Regions from separate parts of the Saccharothrix syringae genome, predicted to be linked through region 3. Evidence: riboswitches for the same ligand, from Rfam matches in the RefSeq annotation. Region 3 holds a riboswitch; each other region holds the start of a gene.
The links. Region 3 has a riboswitch for glycine ahead of gcvT (glycine cleavage system aminomethyltransferase GcvT). Riboswitches for the same ligand answer to the same signal wherever they lie in the genome.
Positions count from the first base shown of each region.

Region 1: it holds a riboswitch for glycine, as region 3 does, so the genes downstream of both, gcvH (glycine cleavage system protein GcvH) here and gcvT (glycine cleavage system aminomethyltransferase GcvT) in region 3, are expected to answer to the same signal.
Region 2: it holds a riboswitch for glycine, as region 3 does, so the genes downstream of both, gcvP (aminomethyl-transferring glycine dehydrogenase) here and gcvT (glycine cleavage system aminomethyltransferase GcvT) in region 3, are expected to answer to the same signal.

Region 1 is NZ_CP034550.1:9,956,116-9,963,122, forward strand. It holds gene EKG83_RS41995 (NUDIX hydrolase) at 88-513, shown strand; gene EKG83_RS42000 (L-serine ammonia-lyase) at 559-1,923, opposite strand; gene gcvH (glycine cleavage system protein GcvH) at 1,925-2,305, opposite strand; glycine riboswitch at 2,452-2,543, opposite strand; gene ald (alanine dehydrogenase) at 2,738-3,838, shown strand; gene EKG83_RS42015 (hypothetical protein) at 4,180-4,362, shown strand; gene EKG83_RS42020 (hypothetical protein) at 4,369-4,743, shown strand; gene EKG83_RS42025 (ABC transporter ATP-binding protein) at 4,793-5,992, shown strand; gene EKG83_RS42030 (ABC-2 transporter permease) at 5,992-6,864, shown strand; gene EKG83_RS42035 (ABC transporter ATP-binding protein) at 6,961-7,007, shown strand, end outside.
Region 2 is NZ_CP034550.1:8,872,302-8,879,308, reverse strand. It holds gene EKG83_RS36905 (MerR family transcriptional regulator) at 980-1,555, shown strand; glycine riboswitch at 1,754-1,844, shown strand; gene gcvP (aminomethyl-transferring glycine dehydrogenase) at 1,994-4,882, shown strand; gene EKG83_RS36895 (DUF3224 domain-containing protein) at 4,934-5,335, opposite strand; gene EKG83_RS36890 (helix-turn-helix transcriptional regulator) at 5,390-6,349, shown strand; gene EKG83_RS36885 (substrate-binding domain-containing protein) at 6,528-7,007, opposite strand, start outside.
Region 3 is NZ_CP034550.1:9,153,874-9,160,880, reverse strand. It holds gene EKG83_RS47270 (hypothetical protein) at 46-207, shown strand; gene EKG83_RS38265 (hypothetical protein) at 399-884, shown strand; gene EKG83_RS38260 (hypothetical protein) at 1,278-1,703, shown strand; gene EKG83_RS38255 (DUF3817 domain-containing protein) at 1,719-2,021, shown strand; glycine riboswitch at 2,084-2,175, shown strand; glycine riboswitch at 2,177-2,264, shown strand; gene gcvT (glycine cleavage system aminomethyltransferase GcvT) at 2,373-3,473, shown strand; gene glyA (serine hydroxymethyltransferase) at 3,492-4,757, shown strand; gene EKG83_RS38240 (malonic semialdehyde reductase) at 4,841-5,434, shown strand; gene EKG83_RS38235 (COG4315 family predicted lipoprotein) at 5,501-6,133, opposite strand; gene EKG83_RS38230 (hypothetical protein) at 6,221-7,007, opposite strand, start outside.

The sequences.
Region 1 (7,007 bases), 800 kb from region 3:
CCCCTCGGCTCTCCTGGAGCCGAGGGGCCGTCCCCGCGCGTGGGAAGAGCACCACACCGAGCCGGACTGAACAACGGAAGCGGAGCGATGGTCGGCACACCGCGCCACTCGGTCAGCGTCGCCGGGATCGTGGTCGACGAGTCGGGACGAGTCCTGGTCATCCGCCGCCGCGACAACGGACACTGGGAGCCGCCCGGCGGAGTGCTGGAGTTGGACGAGACCCCCGAGGAAGGCGTCCGTCGCGAAGTCCTCGAAGAGACCGGCACCTCAGTCGAGGTCACTCACCTGACCGGCGTCTACAAGAACATGCGGCGCGGCGTCGTGGCACTGGTCTACCGCTGCGTCCCGCTGACCATTCCTACTCAGGCCACAGCCGAGGCGACCGAGGTCCGCTGGATGACGCTGGACGAAGTGCGCCGAGCCATGTCCCCCGCCTACGCGGTGCGCGTCACCGACGCTTTCGAACCACACCCGCGCACCCGCGCCCACGACGGCACCGACCTCCTGCCGTGACCGCTGCCGGGTCCAGCCCCGGCAGCGGTCCTCAACCCCTCGGGCTCAACACTCGATCACGTTCACCGCCAACCCACCGCGCGCCGTCTCCTTGTACTTGTCCTTCATGTCCCGCCCGGTCTCCCGCATGGTCTTGATGACCTTGTCCAAGGACACGAAGTGCGACCCGTCCCCCCGCAAAGCCATCCGAGCCGCCGTGATCGCCTTGATCGACGCCAGCGCGTTCCGCTCGATGCAGGGAATCTGCACCAACCCCCCAATGGGGTCGCAGGTCAGCCCGAGGTTGTGCTCCATGGCGATCTCGGCCGCGTTCTCCACCTGCTCCGGCGTCCCACCGAGCACCTCGGCCAACCCGCCGGCCGCCATCGAACAGGCCGAACCCACCTCGCCCTGGCAGCCGACCTCGGCACCGGAGATCGACGCGTTCTCCTTGAACAGCACGCCGATCGCGCCCGCCGTCAGCAGGAACCGCACGACGCCCTCGTCCGAGGCACCCGGCACGAACCGCGCGTAGTAGTGCAGCACCGCGGGCACGATGCCGGCCGCGCCGTTGGTCGGGGCGGTCACCACGCGGCCGCCCGCGGCGTTCTCCTCGTTGACGGCCAGGGCGAACAGCGTCACCCAGTCCATCACCCGCAGCGGGTCGGTGGCGTAGTGCTCGGCCGCCAGCCTGCCCCGCATCTCCGCGGCCCGCCGCCGGACCTTCAGGCCACCCGGCAGCACGCCGGTCTCCGTGCACCCCCGCTCCACGCAGTCCTGCATGACCTGCCAGATGTGCAGCAGGCCCGACCGCACCTCGGCCTCGTCCCGCCACGACCGCTCGTTGGCCAGCATCACCCCGCTGATCGGCAGCCCCGTCTCGCGGGTCCGCGCCAGCAGCTCGTCACCGGTCCGGAACGGGTGCGCGACCGGCGTCCGGTCCTCCTTGATCCGGTCCGCGCCGGTGGCCGTCTCGTCGACCACGAACCCGCCGCCGACCGAGTAGTACACCGCCGAGTCCACCACCTCGGCCCCCGCGTACGCGGTGAAGCTCATGCCGTTGGGGTGCAGGGGCAGCGACTTGCGGCGGTGCATGACCAGGTCGCCGTCCTCCGCGAAGGCGATCTCGCGCACCCCGCCCAGCCGCAGCCGGCCCGACGCCCGGACCTCGGCCACCCTCGCCTCGGCCGTCGACGGGTCGACCTCCTCCGGCCGGTGCCCCTCCAGGCCGAGCAGCACCGCCTTCGGGCTGCCGTGGCCGTGGCCGGTGGCGCCGAGCGAGCCGAACAGCTCCACCCGCACCCGGTCGACCGACGCGAGCACCGGCTCCAGCCGGGTCACGAACATCGCGGCCGCGCGCATCGGGCCGACCGTGTGCGAGCTCGACGGCCCGATCCCCACGGAGAACAGGTCGAACACGCTGATGGCCACGTCAGCCCTCGATCAGTTCCGCGTACTTCGCCGCGGTCAGCAACCCGGTGGCCTCCTCGACGGCCACCTTGAACAGCCAGCCCCGCCCGTACGGGTCGTTGTTGATCAGCGACGGGTCGGCGACCACGGCCGGGTTGACCTCGACGACCTCGCCGGTGACCGGCGCGTACAGCTCGCTGACCGACTTGGTCGACTCCAGCTCCCCGCACACCTCGCCGGAGGTCACCCGGGTGCCCACCACCGGCAGGTCCACGAACACGATGTCGCCCAGCGACCCCGCCGCGTACGCCGTGATGCCCACCGCCACCGGGTCCTGGGTGCCCGGCGCCCAGTCGACCCACTCGTGCTCGGGCGTGTACAGCAGCTTCTCCGGATTGGTCACGACAGCGCTCCCTGGGGTCTGGTCCTCGTAACCCCACTCTGTCCTGGTACCTGAGAGCTTCGCCGCGTCCCCGCCGGCCGAACCTTCGGGGACCACGACTTGCACCGTGGGTGCACGCCGGAACAACGCGTGCTTTCCAGAGTCGCCTCGCCCGAGCGGTTCTCGCTGCCTGAGAGTGTGCGGGGTGCTTGCTCCTTCGGCGCCCCGGTCGTGCCGAGGTCTCTCCCGCGCGGGTTCCGGCGCCTCCACGCGACGCCGCGGCCGATGTTCAGTTGGCCCTCGCACGCTAGGTGCCGACCGGGGCGGTGTCAACGCGACGGACGACTTGTCCTCCCGGCACAACGCGCACCCCGCCGCTTGGTGCCACGGGCACGATGACACCGCGAACGGGGTACCCGACCTTTGGTGCAACGACGGCTGAAGGAGCCCACCGTGCGGATCGCAGTTCCCCGCGAGATCAAGAACCACGAGTACCGCGTCGCGCTGACCCCGGCGGGCGCCCACGAGCTGACCGCGCGCGGCCACGACGTCTACGTGGAGGCGGGCGCGGGGCTCGGTTCCGCCATCCCCGACGAGGAGTACCTGGCCGCCGGCGCGAAGGTGCTGGCGAGCGCCGACGACGTGTGGACCGAGGGCGAGCTGGTGCTCAAGGTCAAGGAGCCCATCGCCGAGGAGTACTCGCGGCTGCGCAAGGGCCAGGTCCTGTTCACCTACCTGCACCTGGCCGCCGACCGGCCGCTGACCGAGGCGCTGCTGGCCTCGGGCACCACGGCCATCGCCTACGAGACCGTGCAGACCGCGAACGGCGCGCTGCCGCTGCTGGCCCCGATGTCCGAGGTCGCGGGCAGGCTGGCACCGCAGGTGGGCGCGTTCGCGCTGATGAGGCCGTCCGGCGGCCGGGGCGTGCTGCCCGGCGGCGTGCCCGGCGTGCACCCGGCGCGCGTGGTCGTGATCGGCGGCGGCGTGGCGGGCCTGAACGCGGCCACCATCGCCGCGGGCATGGGCTCCGACGTGGAGATCCTGGACACCAACGTCGACCGGCTGCGGCACGTCGACGCCCTGTTCCAGGGCCGGCTGCGCACGGTCACCTCCACCCGCTACGCGGTCGAGCAGGCCGTGCGCGAGGCGGACCTGGTCATCGGCGCGGTGCTGGTGCCCGGCGCGAAGGCGCCGAAGCTGGTGTCCAACGAGCTGGTGGCGCAGATGAAGCCCGGCTCGGTGCTGGTCGACATCGCCATCGACCAGGGCGGCTGCTTCGCCGACTCGCGGCCGACCACGCACGCCGACCCGACCTACCGGGTGCACGACTCGGTCTTCTACTGCGTGGCCAACATGCCGGGCGCGGTGCCGCGCACCTCGACCTACGCGCTGACCAACGTGACCCTGCCCTACGCGGTGGCGCTGGCCGACCGGGGCTGGCGGGCGGCGCTGGACGCCGACCCGGCGCTGGCCCTGGGGCTGAACACCCACGAGGGCGCGCTGACCAACCTGCCCGTGGCGCAGGCCCACGACATGGCGCACACCGCGATCTGACCAGGGAATGGAGAGGGCCCCGCTCACGTGCTGTGAGCGGGGCCCTCGTCGTGAGAGGCGGCCCGCTCAACCAGCCTGGGGGTCACTGGGAGCGGGCCGCGAGACCAAGCTTAGCCGGAGTTCCGGGTTCGTGCCCAGCGGGCGTACCGGGCCGGCCCACTTTTTCCGCTCCCGGGACTACTTTGCGTGTGCTCGGCTGAAGCGAAAGAGTGAATTCCACCGGTAACGGGTAAGTCACGACGCCCGGGCGGCCGATGCACAGGGCAGGGACCCCGGTCACTACTCAGCGGGGTCGCCCCTTCCGCGGCACCTCGCCGCGCCGCCTCGCGATCGGAGCACCGATGGCTGAACCCCAGGGCTGGATCGACTGCCACGACCCGTTCGGTCGGGACCGGTCCATGACCGTGCTCGTCGAGGACGACCGGGTCCTCCTGGTCGCGCCGCCGGGCGAGTCGGCCGTGATGTCCGTCACGCAGACCCGCCGCCTGCACCACCTGCTCGACCAAGCCGCCGACAGGGTGTGATCGGGCGTGGACGAGGCGCTGCGGGCCGCCGTGCTGCGCCGGTTGGCCCTGCTCGACGAGGTCGCCGAGCGGGGTGAGGCCGAGGCCCTGGTGCCGCTGGCCCGCGCGGAGCTGCACCGCCTGGCCGACGGCTGGCGGCTGCTGCTGACCGTGCACCAGCCCGACCCGGACGGCCGCTGCCGGGCGTGCCCCGGCGTGCTGCGGCACAAGAAGTGGCCGTGCCAGGTCTGGACGATGGCGCACCAGCACCTGATCGGCGAGGCGCCACCCCACCGCGAACGCCGCCGCGCGCGCCGGTCGCACCGCCGCCCGGCGGACCCGGACGCGACCGCGGAACTGCCCGCGGTGGTCTCGAAACCGCGACACGCCCTCCCCGAGTGATCCGCCTGGTGCAGGATGACACCCGGTAGGAGCAATCCGGGAGGGACGCGTGCACGACGGCAGTGGCCGCATCGTGGTGCAGGGCTTGACCAAGCAGTTCGGTCCGGTCGCGGCGGTGCAGAACCTGAGCTTCACGGTGGAACCCGGTTCGGTGACCGGCTTCCTCGGCCCCAACGGGGCAGGCAAGACCACCACCCTGCGGATGCTGCTCGGCCTGGTGACCCCGACCGCGGGCACGGCGCTGATCAACGGCGCCCCGTTCGAGCGGCTGGGCAACCCGGGCCGGGTGGTCGGCGCGGTGCTGGAGGCGCAGGGCTTCCACCCCAAGCGCACCGCGCGCAACCACCTGCGCGTCTACGCCGCCGCGATCGGCGTGCCGGACGGGCGGGCCGAGCAGGTGCTCCAACTGGTGGGCCTGGGCGCGGCGGGTGACCGCAAGGCGGGCGGGTTCTCGCTGGGCATGAAGCAGCGGTTGGCGCTGGCCACCGCGCTGCTGGGCGACCCGCAGGTCCTGGTGCTCGACGAGCCGGCCAACGGCCTGGACCCCGAGGGCATCGCGTGGCTGCGGGCGTTCCTCCAGTCGTTCGCGCGCAGCGGGCGGACCGTGCTGATCTCCAGCCACCTGCTGGCCGAGGTCGAGCAGACCGTCGACCAGGTGGTGATCATCAGCCGCGGCCAGACCATGTACCACGGGCCGCTGGACAACCTGCGCGCGCAGCAGCAGGCGCGGGTGCTGGTGCAGCCGTCGGACGCCGGCGCGCTGGTCAACGCGTTGCGCGAGGAGGGCGTCGCGGGCATCGAGCAGCTGCCCGACGGCCGGATCGCGGTCACCGGCGTGGAGGCCAGGCAGGTCGCGGACACCGCGCTGAAGGCGGGCGTGTCGATCTACGGGATCGAGGAGGAGAAGGCCGACCTGGAGCGGCTGTTCTTCCAGCTCACCAGCGGTCAGTACGCGGCGCCGGGGCAGTTCGGGCAGCCGGGCACCGGCTACTACGCCCCGCCGCCGGGCTACCAGCAGCCGCCCGTGCCGCCGGGGTACCAGCAGCCCGGCTACCAGCAGCCACCGAACCCGTACGCGGCACCGCCGGGCCCGCAGACCCCGGGCACCGGCTACCACCAGCCCGTACCGCCCCCGGGCACGGGCTACCACCAGCCGGTGCAGCCGCCGCCCGGGTACCAGCAGCCACCACCGCCGGACAACCCGTACGGACCACAGCAGGGACAGGGCGGCCTGGGGGGCGGCGCGTGATGGGCAACCTGATCAAGGCGGAGTTCCGCAAGACGACCACCACGGGCCTGTGGTGGGGCCTGATGATCCCGACCGTGCTGCTCGCCCTGGGCTGGGCGCTCGGCTGGGGCGCGCTGGGCAACAGCGTCATGGACGCGATCGACAGCGACGAGGTCCGGCAGATGACCGAGGTGCTGGGCGTCGACCCGGCGAACTGGCAGGTCGCCGTGTTCGGGATCGCGCGCAGCATCAACGTGGCCACCGTGTTCCCGATGATCTTCGGCGGCCTGGCGATCGCCAACGAGATCAACCGCAAGACGATCACCACCACCTTCCTGACCGCGCCGAGCCGGGTGTCGGCGCTGAGCGCGAAGATGCTGGTCTACGTGATCTGGGGCGCGATCTACGGCCTGGCGATCGTGGCCGCGGTGAGCATCGGCATCGCGCTGACCTCGGACGCGGGCGCGCTGCCGAGCGCCGGGGGCTGGCTCGCGCTGGCCGGCGTCGGCGTCCTGTCGTCGATCCTGATGACCATGTTCGGCGTGGGCGTCGGCGCGCTGATGACCAGCGTGATCGGCACCACCGTGGTGCTGCTGCTCTACATGCTGATCATCGAGAACGGCATCCAGCTGGTGCTGGCCTCGCAGGGCCTGCCGGAGGTCATCGGCTTCCTGCCCAACGGCGCGGTGAACGGCCTGACCGGCTCGGTGGCCGCGTCGCTGTTCCTGTCCAACGCGGGCGTGGTGCCGGAGGGCCTGGTGGACGGCCTGCGGGCGCTGGCGGGGGCCCTCGGCGCGTTCGACTGGTGGCTGAGCGGGCTGATCTTCCTGGTGTGGACCGCGCTGTTCTTCGTCGGCGGCTGGGCCGCCACGCAGCGCAAGGACATCACCTGATCCAGTGATCTTGGAAGTGTCACGAGGGCCGTCCCGAATTCGGGGCGGCCCTCGCCACATCCGGACGATCGGAAAGTGTCGGCGTCCAGACCTAATGTGGAGGCCGTGACTACTCCCGACGGCTGGATCCGCAGACTCGCCAA
Region 2 (7,007 bases), 280 kb from region 3:
TGAAGCACGCTGGCCGAGGCCGTGCGGCGGGTTCTCGGGCGAGGGCCCACCACGCTCTCGCCGCCGGCCTGGCCGAACGTGCCGGCCACCTGCCCGTCCGGCACCGAGACCAACCGGTCGACGACACCGGACACCGGCGTGACACTGCCCGGATCATGCGACCCAGACACTCACATGATCACTCCGGAGCGCCGTGCCCACCCACATTCAGGTCCTGAACGGCACGCACGACTTTGCCGGAACCCCGCCCGCCCAGGGGACCCCTGTTTTTGATTCTGCCGGCGGGGGATGACATTTCGGGACCTCGCGGGTGGCGCCTGTGGACAACTGCAAATGAGTTGGTCTCGCCTGGTGGCCGGGGCGGGCCCGGCGGCTGCGCCGACCTGCCGTCGACAGCCGAAGCGGTCGGCACCGCGACACCGCGACACCTCGACACCTCGACACCTCGACACCTCGACACCCCGTGCCGACGCCGCGCCTCCGCACTGCCCCCCGGCTGCCCGCGCCGACACCCCGACCGCCCGGGAGCCCCGCCCGAGAAGACCCGATCGTGACCGGATGACCCCACCGGGAGCGCACCCCCGCCCCCACCGCCAAACCTCGCGCGGCCGACCTCCACCCGCCGCGGGCGGGTAACACCTACGAGAGGCGCGACCGGTGGTCCCAGCCCCTCGTAGGCGTGTGCGGTGCGTTGTGGATCAACCCCGCGTGCCACCCCCTCGGTGTCACACGTCCGGATTACACAACGTCAGCACTGGTCGGCTAAACGATCACTAAACGTCACCCGAATGGCGTACGTCGGTCGACTCTCTCAACCTCTACCTCACGTTGAGGTCAGACACGCCCAGCGCGTCGCGTTGACCTGCCCCCTAGGCGGTCTTACCGTCGAGCTCAGGTGAATTGCCACGGTGTGATTCGGGCACCGCGGCGGCTTCACGTTGGTCGCCGGTCGTCGTGGCCGGACCGAGGGGAGGCAGGCGTGGTCGAGGAAGCGCCCATCATCCGGGCCGGGTCCGGCTCCGGCGAACAGGGCGAGCTGTTCCCGGACTCCTCGCTGCCGGACGAACTCGTCGGGTACCGCGGCCCGGCCGCGTGCCAGATCGCGGGCATCACCTACCGCCAGCTGGACTACTGGGCGCGCACCGGCCTGGTCAGCCCGACCATAAGGAGTGCGCACGGCTCCGGCAGCCAGCGGCTGTACTCGTTCAAGGACATCCTGGTCCTCAAGGTCGTCAAGCGGCTGCTGGACACCGGCGTCTCGCTCCAGAACATCCGGGTGGCGGTCGACCACCTGCGCCGCCGCGGCGTGCAGGACCTGGCCCGCATCACGCTGTTCAGCGACGGCACCACCGTCTACGAGTGCACCTCGCCCGAGGAGGTCGTCGACCTGCTCCAGGGCGGCCAGGGGGTGTTCGGCATCGCGGTCAGCGGCGCCATGCGGGAGATCAGCGGCACCATCCACGAGTTCCCCGCCGAGCGCGCGGACGGCGCCGAGATCGTGCCCAACCCGGACGACGAGCTGTCCCGCCGCCGGCGCACCCGCGCCATCGGCTGAGGGCCGGGGGCCAGGCGAAGGGGGCACCCGGGGGGAAGCGCTCCGGGCACGGGGCGTCGAGGGCGCGCTACAGCCCGGTACCCCTCTGGTGCCCGCCGCGAAACCCGTTCAAACGCCGACCGCCCCGAACAATGAGATCCACGTCGCGCAGGGGGGACCGGCGGTGGTCCTACCAGGTACGATTCGCGGGTAGTCGCTTTATCCCGCGCGGGAGAGTCCGAGCCAGTCTCGGCGCCGAAGGAGCAAATCCTCCCCGGAACCTCTCAGGCGCAAGGACCGCGCGGGTGAGACGCCTCTGGAAAGCGGGTCGGTTTCCGACCCCGCCGACGGTGCAAACCCGGTGTCAGCCGGGTGAAGCTCTCAGGCGCCCGACCTCGGGCAGGAGACAGAGGGGGAGGGCAACGGCAGAAGTGTGCCCGTAGCCCAGGAGGCGCCTTTATGACGCAGGACCGCATCCCCCTCGCCGCTCTTGAGCACGGCACCCCCTTCGCCGACCGGCACGTGGGCCCGCGGCCCGCGGAGCTGGCGCGCATCCTCGACGTGATCGGCGTCGGCTCCCTGGAGGAGCTGGCCCAGCACGCCGTGCCCGACTCGATCCGCGAGCGCGACCTGGTGCTGGACCTGCCCGCGCCGGCCACCGAGACCGAGGCACTGGCCGAGCTGCGCGCCCTGGCGGCCCGCAACCGCCCGATGACCCAGATGATCGGCCTCGGCTACTACGGCACCACCACGCCGCCGGTGATCCGCCGCAACGTGCTGGAGAACCCGGCCTGGTACACCGCCTACACGCCCTACCAGCCGGAGATCTCCCAGGGCAGGCTCGAAGCCCTGCTGAACTTCCAGACCGTGGTCGGCGACCTGACCGGCCTGCCCGTGGCCAACGCCTCCATGCTGGACGAGTCCACGGCCGCCGCCGAGGCGATGACGCTCGTGCGCCGCGCCGGCCGGGCCAAGTCGAACAAGTTCGTGGTCGACGCCGACACGCTGCCGCAGACGCTCGCGGTCATCGAGACCCGCGCCGAGCCGCTGGGCATCGAGGTCGTCACCGCCGACCTGTCGCAGGGCCTGGAGGGCCTCGGCCTGGGCGGCGACTTCTTCGGCGTGCTGCTGTCCTACCCCGGCGCGTCCGGCGTGGTCCGCGACCACGCGGGCCTGATCGAGGAGATCCACCGGGCCGGCGCGCAGGCCGTCGTCGCCGCCGACCTGCTGGCGCTGGCGCTGCTGCGCCCGCCGGGCGAGATCGGCGCGGACGTCGTGGTCGGCACCACCCAGCGCTTCGGCGTGCCGATGGGCTTCGGCGGGCCCCACGCCGGTTACATGGCCGTCCGCCAGGGCCTGGAGCGCCAGCTCCCCGGCCGCCTGGTCGGCGTGTCCGTGGACGCCGACGGCAACCCCGCCTACCGGCTGGCGCTCCAGACGCGCGAGCAGCACATCCGCCGCGAGAAGGCGACCAGCAACATCTGCACCGCGCAGGTCCTGCTGGCCGTGATCGCCTCGATGTACGCCGTCTACCACGGTCCCGAGGGCCTGCGGGCCATCGCGACGCGCGCCCACCGCATGGCCACCGTGCTGGCCGCCGGCCTGTGCGAGGCCGGGGTCGAGGTGGTGCACGGCGAGTTCTTCGACACCGTGCGCGCCCGCGTCGAGGGCCGGGCCGCCGAGGTCGTGGCCGCGGCGCGCGAGCTGGGCGTGAACCTGTGGCGGGTGGACGACGACGTCGTCTCCATCTCCTGCGACGAGACCACCACGCGCGAGCACCTGCGGCTGGTGTGGCAGGCGTTCGGCGTCACCGTGGCCGACGTGGACGGCCTGGACGCCGACACCGCCGACGGCATCCCCGCCGACCTGCGCCGCACCTCCGACTACCTGACCCACCCGGTGTTCCACACCCACCGCTCGGAGACCGCGCTGCTGCGCTACCTGCGGTCGCTGTCGGACAAGGACGTGGCGCTGGACCGCAGCATGATCCCGCTGGGCTCGTGCACGATGAAGCTCAACGCCACGGCCGAGATGGAGCCGGTCACCTGGCCGGAGTTCGCCGAGCTGCACCCGTTCGCGCCGGTCGAGGACGCCGCCGGCTACCTGGAGCTGATCGCCGACCTGGAGCGGTGGCTGGCCGAGGTCACCGGCTACGACGCGGTGTCGCTGCAGCCCAACGCGGGCAGCCAGGGCGAGTTCGCGGGCCTGCTGGCCATCCGCGCCTACCACCGCGCCAACGGCAACGCCGACCGCGACGTGTGCCTGATCCCGTCCAGCGCGCACGGCACCAACGCCGCGTCCGCCGTGATGGCCGGCATGCGCGTCGTGGTGGTCAAGTGCGACGACAAGGGCAACGTCGACCTCGCCCACCTGCGCGAGACGGTCCAGGCCCACCGCGACGACCTGGCCGCGATCATGATCACCTACCCGTCGACGCACGGCGTGTACGAGGACACCGTGCGCGAGGTGTGCGGGCTGGTGCACGACGCGGGCGGCCAGGTGTACGTCGACGGCGCGAACCTCAACGCCCTGATCGGCCTGGCGCAGTACGGCAAGTTCGGCTCGGACGTGTCCCACCTGAACCTGCACAAGACGTTCTGCATCCCGCACGGCGGCGGCGGCCCGGGCGTCGGCCCGATCGGCGTGCGCGCGCACCTGGCGCCGTTCCTGCCCAACCACCCGCTCCAGCCGGCCGCCGGCCCCGCCACCGGGGTGGGCCCGATCAGCGCCGCGCCGTGGGGCTCGGCGTCGATCCTGCCGATCTCGTGGGCCTACGTGCGGATGATGGGCGGCGACGGGCTGCGCCGGGCGACGCTGACCGCGGTGGCCGCGGCGAACTACGTGGCGCGGCGGCTGGACGAGCACTTCCCGGTGCTCTACACCGGCGAGGGCGGCTTCGTGGCCCACGAGTGCATCCTCGACCTGCGGCCGATCACCAAGGCGACCGGCGTGACCGTGGACGACGTGGCCAAGCGGTTGGCCGACTACGGGCTGCACGCGCCGACCATGTCGTTCCCGGTGGCGGGCACGCTGATGGTGGAGCCGACCGAGAGCGAGGACCTGGCCGAGATCGACCGGTTCGTCGAGGCCATGATCGCGATCCGGCACGAGATCGACCGGGTCGGCTCGGGCGAGTGGCCGAGGGACGACAACCCGCTGCGCAACGCGCCCCACACGGCCGCCTGCGTGACGGGGGAGTGGGAGCACCCGTACAGCCGCGAGGTGGCGGTGTTCCCGGCGGGCGCGACCGCGGTGAAGGCGTGGCCGCCGGTGCGGCGCATCGACGGCGCGAAGGGCGACCGCAACCTGGTCTGCTCCTGCCCGCCCGTCTCGGCCTACGGCGGCTGAGCCCGGCTGTCGGATCGGTGGGGGAGCGGCCGGACCCGCTCCCCCACCGGCTCAGAACGCGTGGTCGAGCTCGAACCGCCCCGGTTCGCCGTGCCGCCAGGTGATCCGGCCGGTCCCGCGCAGCCCGCTCAACCCCCCGCCCGCCGAGACCACGGTGACCTCGGCGCGGGCCACCCCGTCGCGGTAGTCGCCGACGTGCCGGAGGACCAGCGTGCCCTCGCGGCCGGCCAGCACGCCGGTGACCACCTCGTGCCCGACCGAGTCGCAGGACTCGTCGTCCGGGTAGGCCATCAGGAACCGCAGCTCGCCCGTGCCCTCCAGGTCCCCGGTGTAGGTCGTGGTCATGGTGCCGGTCGTCTGCTTCGGGCCGGTGACCTCTTCGTGCGGTCGGCCGTCCCAGGTGTGCTCGGTCCAGCTCTTCATCTCGACCGCGGCGGTCGCGTGCGTCGTCATGCGGTTCAGGCTGCCCCCTGTGGCTGACAGTTCCTGTCAGGTAGAACTGGGGCGGTGCGCGCCAGCCGGTTGTTGTCGTTGTTGCTGCTGTTGCAGTCGCGCGGGCGGATGACGGCCCGGCAGCTCGCCGACGAGCTGGAGGTGTCGGTCCGCACCGTCTACCGGGACGTGGAGGCGCTGGGTGCCTCCGGCGTGCCGGTGTACGCCGACCGCGGCCCGGCGGGCGGCTACCGGCTGGTGGACGGCTACCGGACGCGGCTGACCGGGCTGAGCGCGGAGGAGGCCGACTCGCTGTTCCTGGCCGGCCTGCCCGGCCCGGCCGCCGAGCTGGGGCTGGGCGCGGTGGTGGCGGCGACCCAGCTGAAGGTGCTGGCCGCGCTGCCGCCGGAGCTGCGGTCGCGGGCCGGGCGGGTGCGCGAGCGGTTCCACCTGGACGCGCCCGGCTGGTTCCGGGGCGCCGAGGACGTGCCGCACCTGGCGGTGGTCGCGGACGCGGTGTGGCGGCAGCGGCGGGTGCGGGTGCGGTACCGGCGGTGGAGCGACGTCGAGGTGTCGCGGACCGCCGAGCCGCTGGGCCTGGTGCTCAAGGCGGGCCTCTGGTACCTGGTGGCGCGCACCGACGACCTGCGCACGTACCGCGTCTCGCGCGTGCTGGAGGCGACCGTGCTGGACGAGGGGTTCGAGCGGCCGCCCGACTTCGACCTGGCCGACTTCTGGGCGGGCTGGTCGGCGCGTTTCGAGCGGCACATGTACCCGATGCGCGTGACCGTGCGGCTGACCCCCGAGGGCCTGGGCCGCGCCCGCGTCCTGCTGGGCCTGGTCGCCTCCCGCGCCCTGGAGGGCGTCACCCCCGAAGGCGCCTGGACCACCGTCGAGATCCCCGTCGAGTCGCCCGACCACGCCCTGGTCGACCTGGCGCGCCTGGGCCCGGACGTCGAGGTCGTGGCCCCCGCCGACCTGCGCGCCCGCGTGATCGACACCCTCCGCGCCACCCTCGCCGTCTACACCCCCTGACCCCGCGCGTGTCCTCCACTCCGACACCGCGTGCCCTCCACTCGGACACCCGCGAACGTAGAACTCGGGGGTCGCGAACGTTCGACACGACGGTCGCGGAGGTTCGACTCGCGCGTGTCGAACGTCCGGGGCGCGCGTGTCGAACGTTCGGGGCCGGTGAGTTCCGCGTTCGGAGGGGTCAGGCGGACAGGAGTTGGGCCAGGGCGGGGTCGATGCCGCGGCCGTCCTCGACGAACGACAGGGTGCCGCCCGTGGCGCGGGTCAGCTCGGCCAGCGGTTCGCGCTCGGGGTCCGGGCCGATGGCGATGACGCTGATCGGGACGTCCTTGCCCGGCTGCCTGACCTCCGCCAGCCGCGACGTCAGCTCGCCGAACGTCAGCCCGCCGTCGTTCGCGCCGTCGGTCAGCACCACGATCCGGTTGCGCTTGCCGTCCTGGTAGTTGGCCAGCGCGTGCTCGTAGAGCGCCAGCACGCTGGTGTAGAGCTGCGTGGCGCTCCGCGGCTCCAGCCGGGCCACGCCGTCGAGCAGCGCCTGCCGCTGACCGGCCACCGGCCCGGTCGGCACGAGCTGCCGGTACGGCTTGTCGCCGTCGAGCTGCCGGGAGAACTCCCACAGCCCCAGCGAACCCGACACCGACCGCTCGACCTGCCCGGCCAG
Region 3 (7,007 bases):
CGGCGCCCGCCAACCCCTGCCCAGTGAACGGACGGAGACCGATCAGTGAACGTCAAGAAGGTGGTGACGCTGGCGGCGGTCGCGCTGGTGCTGTTCCTCCTGATCACCCAGCCGAACGAGTCCGCCGAAGGGGTGCGCACGGGTCTCGGGTGGCTCCAGCAGGGTGCGGAGTCGATCATCACCTTCGTCCGCAGCCTCTTCGCCTAGTCCACCTCGCGAGGCCCGATCCGTGCGGTGACTGTGAGTAGCAAACGGCCCTCGACGTTGCACCGTACGGGTGGAATGAGGGCTATAACGCGCTGGTAACAGGGTTTTTGACAAACCGGGGTCTAGCGGTTGTCGGTACCCGCTAATACGGTGCGCTGCATTGGCTGATCTTCGACCGACGAGGAGGCAGAATGGTCGAGGACTCCGGAGTCGACGAGCTGCTGCGGCAGTGGGCGGCTGAGCGCTCGGAGGACGCCGAGCTGCGCGAGGTCAACCGGATCAAGGACGCGTGGCTCGCGGAAGCCCCGCCGTCCCCCGGTATCCCCGTGCAGCGGGCGAACGGCGGTCACCGCGGCCTGATGCGGGTCGAGTCCGCGGACCCCGCCTACGTGGCGGCGATGCGGAAGCGGGCACCCGAGGTGCCCGAGGCCCTGCTCGCGGCCGCGGCCAGCTACTGGCAGCTGGTGGGAGACCTGTCGGAGGCGGAGCAGTGGTGGGACGCCGGCATCAGCCCGCTGGACCAGCGCGCTCTGGACTACCGGGCGGCCGGGCTCACGCCCGCCGACCTCGGTCGTCGACTCGGACCGATGACGGTGCTCCAGCACCTGCGTCGGGGCAGTGCGGCGGCCTGGTGCGTGGCCAGGTTGCAGAGGCAACGCCGGGACGGCGTCGCCTAGTCCGGCACGAGAGGGGCGGGCTCCTGTGGTCGAGGAGCCCCTGCCCGAGGGCGGGCTCCGGTGGGAGGAGCCCTCGCCCGGAGGTGTGGCTCGCCCGGAGGTGTGGCTCGCTCGACAGCGCGAGCCGCCCGAAGTGTGAGATGCCCGAAGTGTGAGATGCGAGACCGGCCCGAGAGCGCGGACCCGAGGCGTGGAACCCGGGATCGCGGGACTGCGGGCCGGATCGAGCAGGGATCAGGCCCGGATCGAGCAGGCCGGATCGAGCAGGCCGGATCGAGCAGGCCGGATCGAGCAGGGATCGAGCGGCGGTCGAGCGCGGATCGGCTGAGCGCGGGACCGGGCGGCGGTGAGCCGCCGCGCCGGGTCGCCCGGGGTGCGAAGTACCCTGGAGGCGTGCCGGGCACCATCACCCCCAAGCGGGCCGCCATCGCGCTGACCTGCGTGGTCTCCCTGGTCGTGTGCTGCGGCCTCGCCTACTGGCAGTGGGAGCGGTTCTCCCACGCGGGCGGCACGTTCCAGAACCTCGGTTACGTCTTCCAGTGGCCCCTGTTCGGCCTGTTCCCCGCGTTCATGGTGTGGCGCTTCCGCAAGTTGGAGGCGAGCCGCCGGGCGGAGGCGGCCGACGACAGCGCCGACGAGACCGCCGGGAGCACCGCCGAGGAGCCCGTGAACAGGCCCGGGGGCGGGTCGGTCGCGGAGCCGGTCGAGCCGGTGGTTACCGTTGAGCCCGTAAGAGCACCCGCGCACCACGACGAGGACGACGAGCTGGCGGCCTACAACCGCATGCTCGCCGAGCTGCACGCGCGGGACCAGCGGTGAGGCGAAGGTAGGGCGATGAGCGGCGCGGTGACCAGGTTCCGGTTCATGGCTTACGTGGTCGGCGTCGGCCTGCTGCTGCTCGTGGTCGCCATGCTCGTCAAGTACGTGGGCGACAGCGCCGGCATGATGCGGGTCGTCGGCCCCGTGCACGGCTTCCTCTACGCGGTCTACCTGGTGCTGACCGTCGACCTGGCGCTCAAGGCCCGCTGGTCGATCAAGGGCACGGCCCTGGTGCTGCTCGCGGGCACGATCCCGTTCGTGTCGTTCATCGCCGAGCGCAGGGTGGTCGCGAGCCTCCACGCGGGCAAGGCCCTGTGAGCAGGGTTGACCGGGCCCCCGGGCCCGCCTAGCGTCTGGCGGTACCAACTGAACACGGCCGTCGACGTCGCGCGGGAGAGTCCCCACCCCGGGTGGGGCGCCGAAGGAGCAACCCCTCCCCGGAATCTCTCAGGCACAGCTACCGCCGACGAAGGCAACTCTGGAAAGCAGGCGCCCCGGCGCGCCTCGCCCACGGTGCAAGCCGCGCAGCGGCGAAGCTCTCAGGCCCATGACAGAGGGGGAGGCTCACTCGACGAGGAGTCTCCGATGGACCGTGTCATCCTTCACGTGCCCGCCGACCCGACCGGTCGGCGCTACCGGCATGCCCGCACCCAGGGAGGACCCCGCCCGATGGAAAGCCGCCGCACGCCCCTGCACGCCGAGCACGAGGCGCTGGGTGCCATGTTCACCGACTTCGCGGGCTGGCGGATGCCGCTGCGCTACGACAGCGAGCTGGCCGAGCACCGGGCGGTGCGCGCGTCGGCGGGCCTGTTCGACCTGACGCACATGGGCGAGATCGTGCTCACCGGTCCCGCCGCGGGCGCCGCGCTGGACCACGCCCTGGTCGGGCACGCCTCCGCGATCGGCGTCGGCCGCGCCCGCTACACGATGATCTGCGAGGCCGACGGCGGCGTGGTCGACGACCTGATCGTCTACCGCACCGGCGAGCAGGAGTACCTGGTGGTGGCCAACGCCTCCAACGCGGCCGTGGTGCACGGGGCGCTGGTCGAGCGGGCCGAGGGCTTCGACGCGACCGTGGAGGACCGGTCCGCGGACTACGCGCTGCTGGCCGTGCAGGGCCCGAAGGCGACCGCGATCCTCGAAGGGCTCACCCCCACCGACCTGTCGACGGTCAAGTACTACGCCTCCTACCCGACCGAGGTGGCGGGCAGGCCCGCGCTGCTGGCCCGCACCGGCTACACCGGCGAGGACGGCTTCGAGCTGTTCGTCGCGCCCGGCGACGCCGTCGAGGTGTGGCGGGCGCTGCTGGCCGCGGGCGCGCCGCACGACCTGCGGCCCGCGGGCCTGGGCTGCCGCGACACGCTGCGCCTGGAGGCGGGCATGCCGCTGTACGGCAACGAGCTGGGCCGCGACCGCACGCCGTTCCACGCGAACCTCGGCCGGGTGGTCAAGCTCGACAAGCCGGGGGACTTCGTCGGCCGCGACGCGCTGGCCGCCGTCGCGCAGCGGGGCGTGGACGCGACCCTGGTCGGCCTGAAGACCACCTCGCGCCGGGCGCCGCGGCACGGCTACCCGGTGCTGGACGCGGCGGGCACCCCGGTCGGCGAGGTCACCAGCGGCGCGCTGTCGCCGACCCTGGGCTACTCCGTGGCGATGGCCTACGTGGCACCCGACCACGCCGCGCCGGGCACGCAGCTGTCCGTCGACGTCCGGGGCAGGCACGAGCCGGTCGAGGTCGTCGCACTGCCGTTCTACAAGCGATCCAGCTGACCCAGGGAGAAGATCCACATGTCCGAGCACTTCACCACCTCCCTCGCGGAGTTCGACCCGGAGGTCGCGAACGCCGTCGCCGCCGAGCTGCACCGGCAGCAGAGCACGCTGGAGATGATCGCCTCCGAGAACTTCACGCCGGTGTCGGTGCTCCAGGCGCAGGGCTCGGTGCTGACCAACAAGTACGCCGAGGGCTACCCGGGGCGGCGCTACTACGGCGGCTGCGAGAACGTCGACGTGATCGAGCGGCTGGCCATCGAGCGGGTCAAGGCGCTGTTCGGCGCGGGCTTCGCCAACGTGCAGCCGCACTCGGGCGCGCAGGCCAACGCGTGCGCGATGTTCGCGCTGCTCCAGCCCGGCGACACGATCCTGGGCCTGGACCTGGCGCACGGCGGCCACCTGACGCACGGCATGCGGATCAACTTCTCCGGCAAGCTCTACAACGTGGTGCCCTACCACGTCTCCGAGGCCGACGGCCGGGTCGACATGGCCGAGGTCGAGCGGCTGGCGACCGAGCACCGGCCGAAGCTGATCGTGGCGGGCTGGTCGGCCTACCCGCGGCAGCTCGACTTCGCCGAGTTCCGCCGCATCGCCGACGAGGTGGGCGCCTACCTGATGGTGGACATGGCGCACTTCGCCGGCCTGGTCGCCGCGGGCCTGCACCCCAGCCCGGTCCCGCACGCGCACGTGGTGACCACCACCACGCACAAGACGCTGGGCGGCCCGCGCGGCGGCGTGATCCTGACCAACGAGGCCGACCTGGCCAAGAAGATCAACTCGGCGGTGTTCCCGGGCCAGCAGGGCGGTCCGCTGGAGCACGTGATCGCGGGCAAGGCGGTGGCGTTCAAGCACGCCGCGTCGCCGGAGTTCGCCGACCGCCAGCGCCGCACCGTCGAGGGCGCGAAGATCCTCGCCGAGCGCCTGTCCCGGCCCGACGCGGCCGAGGCCGGCGTGAAGGTCCTCACCGGCGGCACGGACGTGCACCTGGTGCTGGTCGACCTGGTGGCGTCCGAACTGGACGGCAAGCAGGCCGAGGACCGCCTGCACGAGGTGGGCATCACGGTCAACCGCAACGCGGTGCCCAACGACCCCCGCCCGCCGATGGTCACCTCGGGCCTGCGCATCGGCACGCCCGCCCTGGCCACGCGCGGGTTCGGCGCGGCGGACTTCGCCGAGGTGGCCGACATCATCGCGCTCGCCCTCCAGCCCTCGTCGGACCTGGCGGAGCTGCGGGCGCGCGTCGACGTGCTGGCGGCCAAGCACCCGCTGTACCCGAACCTGTGAAGGTCGCCACCTGACGAAATAGCGCCGCCGCGCCCCTGGTTGTCCCGTGGGCAAGCGCACGGGACAACCAGGAGGTGCGGCCCATGACCTCGGCACTCGACACGCGGGCATTCGAGGACCTGATCTTCCGCGAGGCGCGCACCGCCAACGCGTTCACCGACGAGCCGGTGGCCCCCGAGCAGCTGCGCGCGGTCTACGACCTGGTCAAGTGGGGTCCCACGGCCATGAACAGCCAGCCGCTGCGGGTGCTGTTCCTGCGCTCGGACGAGGCCAAGGAGCGGCTGGTGCCGCACCTGGCCGAGGGCAACCGCGCCAAGACCCGCTCGGCCCCGGTGGTCGCGGTGCTGGCCGCGGACACCGACTTCCCCGAGCACATGGCGGTGACGTTCCCGCACTTCGCGAACGCCCGCGAGGCGTTCGCCGACGACGCCCGCCGCGCCGAGGTGGCCCGGACCAACGCGCTGCTCCAGGTCGGCTACTTCATCGTGGGCGTGCGCGCGGTCGGGCTGGCCGCGGGCCCGATGACCGGCTTCGACGCCGAGGGCGTGCGCCGGGAGTTCTTCGCCGGCAGCGGGGTGGTCCCGCTGGTGGTGGTCAACATCGGGCACCCGGACGAGGCCGGCTACCGGCCGCGCAACCCGCGCCTGGACTTCGAGCAGGCCGCGCGGGTCCTCTGACCCGCTGCGGGACGCCCAAATCCCCCGGCCAACCCCAGCCGGGGGATCAAGGCGCTCCACAGTGGACTACTGGGCCGGCGCGGCCACGCCCGGCGGCAGGCACTCGACGTTGCGCTTGCCGTTCGGCTGCACCACGAACCACGTGCCGCCGACGCCCTGGCCCTTCCACTGGCCCGGCGCCTCGTCCTTGGCGTAGGTGTAGAGCGGCCAGCCGGCCAGGGTCACCTGCTCGGAGCCGTCGGCGCGCTTGACCGTCGACACCAGGTCCGGGTCGACGCCCTGCAGCAGGGGCTTGCCCCCGTTGCTCAGCAGGGGCGGCCAGGTGACCGCGCACTGGCCCTCGCAGTTGGACTTCGCCGGGTCCGGCGCGTCCTTGTCGAACCGGTACAGCGTGCGGCCGTCGCCGTCCTGCACGACCTCGCCCATCTTGGGCACGGTCTTGCCGACCAGGGTGACCTGCGGACCCGCCGGCGCGGCCTGGGCCTCGGGCGCCGCCGCGGCCTCGGGTGTCGCGGCCTCCTCGCTGGTCGCGGGCGCCAGCGGCACCTCGTACCCGTCCTGGGCGGCGGCGTCCACCTGCCCGGTCTGGGCCACCGTCGTGCCCCGCAGCACCGTGGTGTTGGACGTCCACATGACCAGCGCCAGCACGACTGCCATGCCGGCCCCGACGGCGATGGCGACGCGGTTTCGTCGGATCACGCTCAACTCCTCCTAGGTCCGTCGATCGCTCCACCGACGATTACGGACCCGTCACGGCGGCGGTTCAGGCGTGGCCGAAGACAGGGGTCAGCGGTCCTCCGCGAGCAGCTCCAGCACCAGCCGCACCCCCGCGTCGTGCGGCGGCGCCACCCCGTCGAGCACGTCGGGTTCCCGCTCCCCGGCGACGAGCCGGCGCAGCGCCCTGGTGAACGGGGTGTCGCCCCGGGCCGCCAACCCCGGCACCGACCCGGCGGGCAGCCGGCGGACCGCGGCGGTGTGGGCCTCGGACAGCACCGCGCAGTCGGGGATCAGCCGCCACAGGCCGCCGGGCAGCCGCCGCGCGCCCGTCAGCACCTCGACGGCCCGGTCGAGGACCAGCCGGTCCACCCGGTCGTCGGACCGGAGGGGACCGGCCGCGGCGCCGTCGTCGAGCAGCCGGCGCAGCCCACCGGCCAGCGTCCGCCACCCGCCCCGCGCGCCGGGCCCGGCCAGCACCTCGCGCACGCTGCCCTCGGCCGCGCCGTCCCCGGCGCGGGCGGCGCGGATGCCGTCGACCACCGGCAGCCACAGGCTCAGGTAGGTGTTCAGCAGCGCGACGTCGCGGCTGCGCACCTCGACCAGCACCGCGTCCAGGGCGCGCTGCGGCGCCGCCGGGTCGTCGGACAGCGACGCCACCAGCGGCCCCAGCGGGACGCCGTCGACCCGGCCGACCAGCTCCCGCACCCGCTCCCAGCGCGCCGGCACGGCCGAGTCGCCCGGCAGCAGCCCGAACGCGGCCACCGCCCAGTCGGGGGAACCGGGCGTGCCGGTGAGGGCGTCGAGCACCGCGGCGACCAGGTTGTGCGCCAGCGCCTCCTCGGGCAGGCCGGCCCGG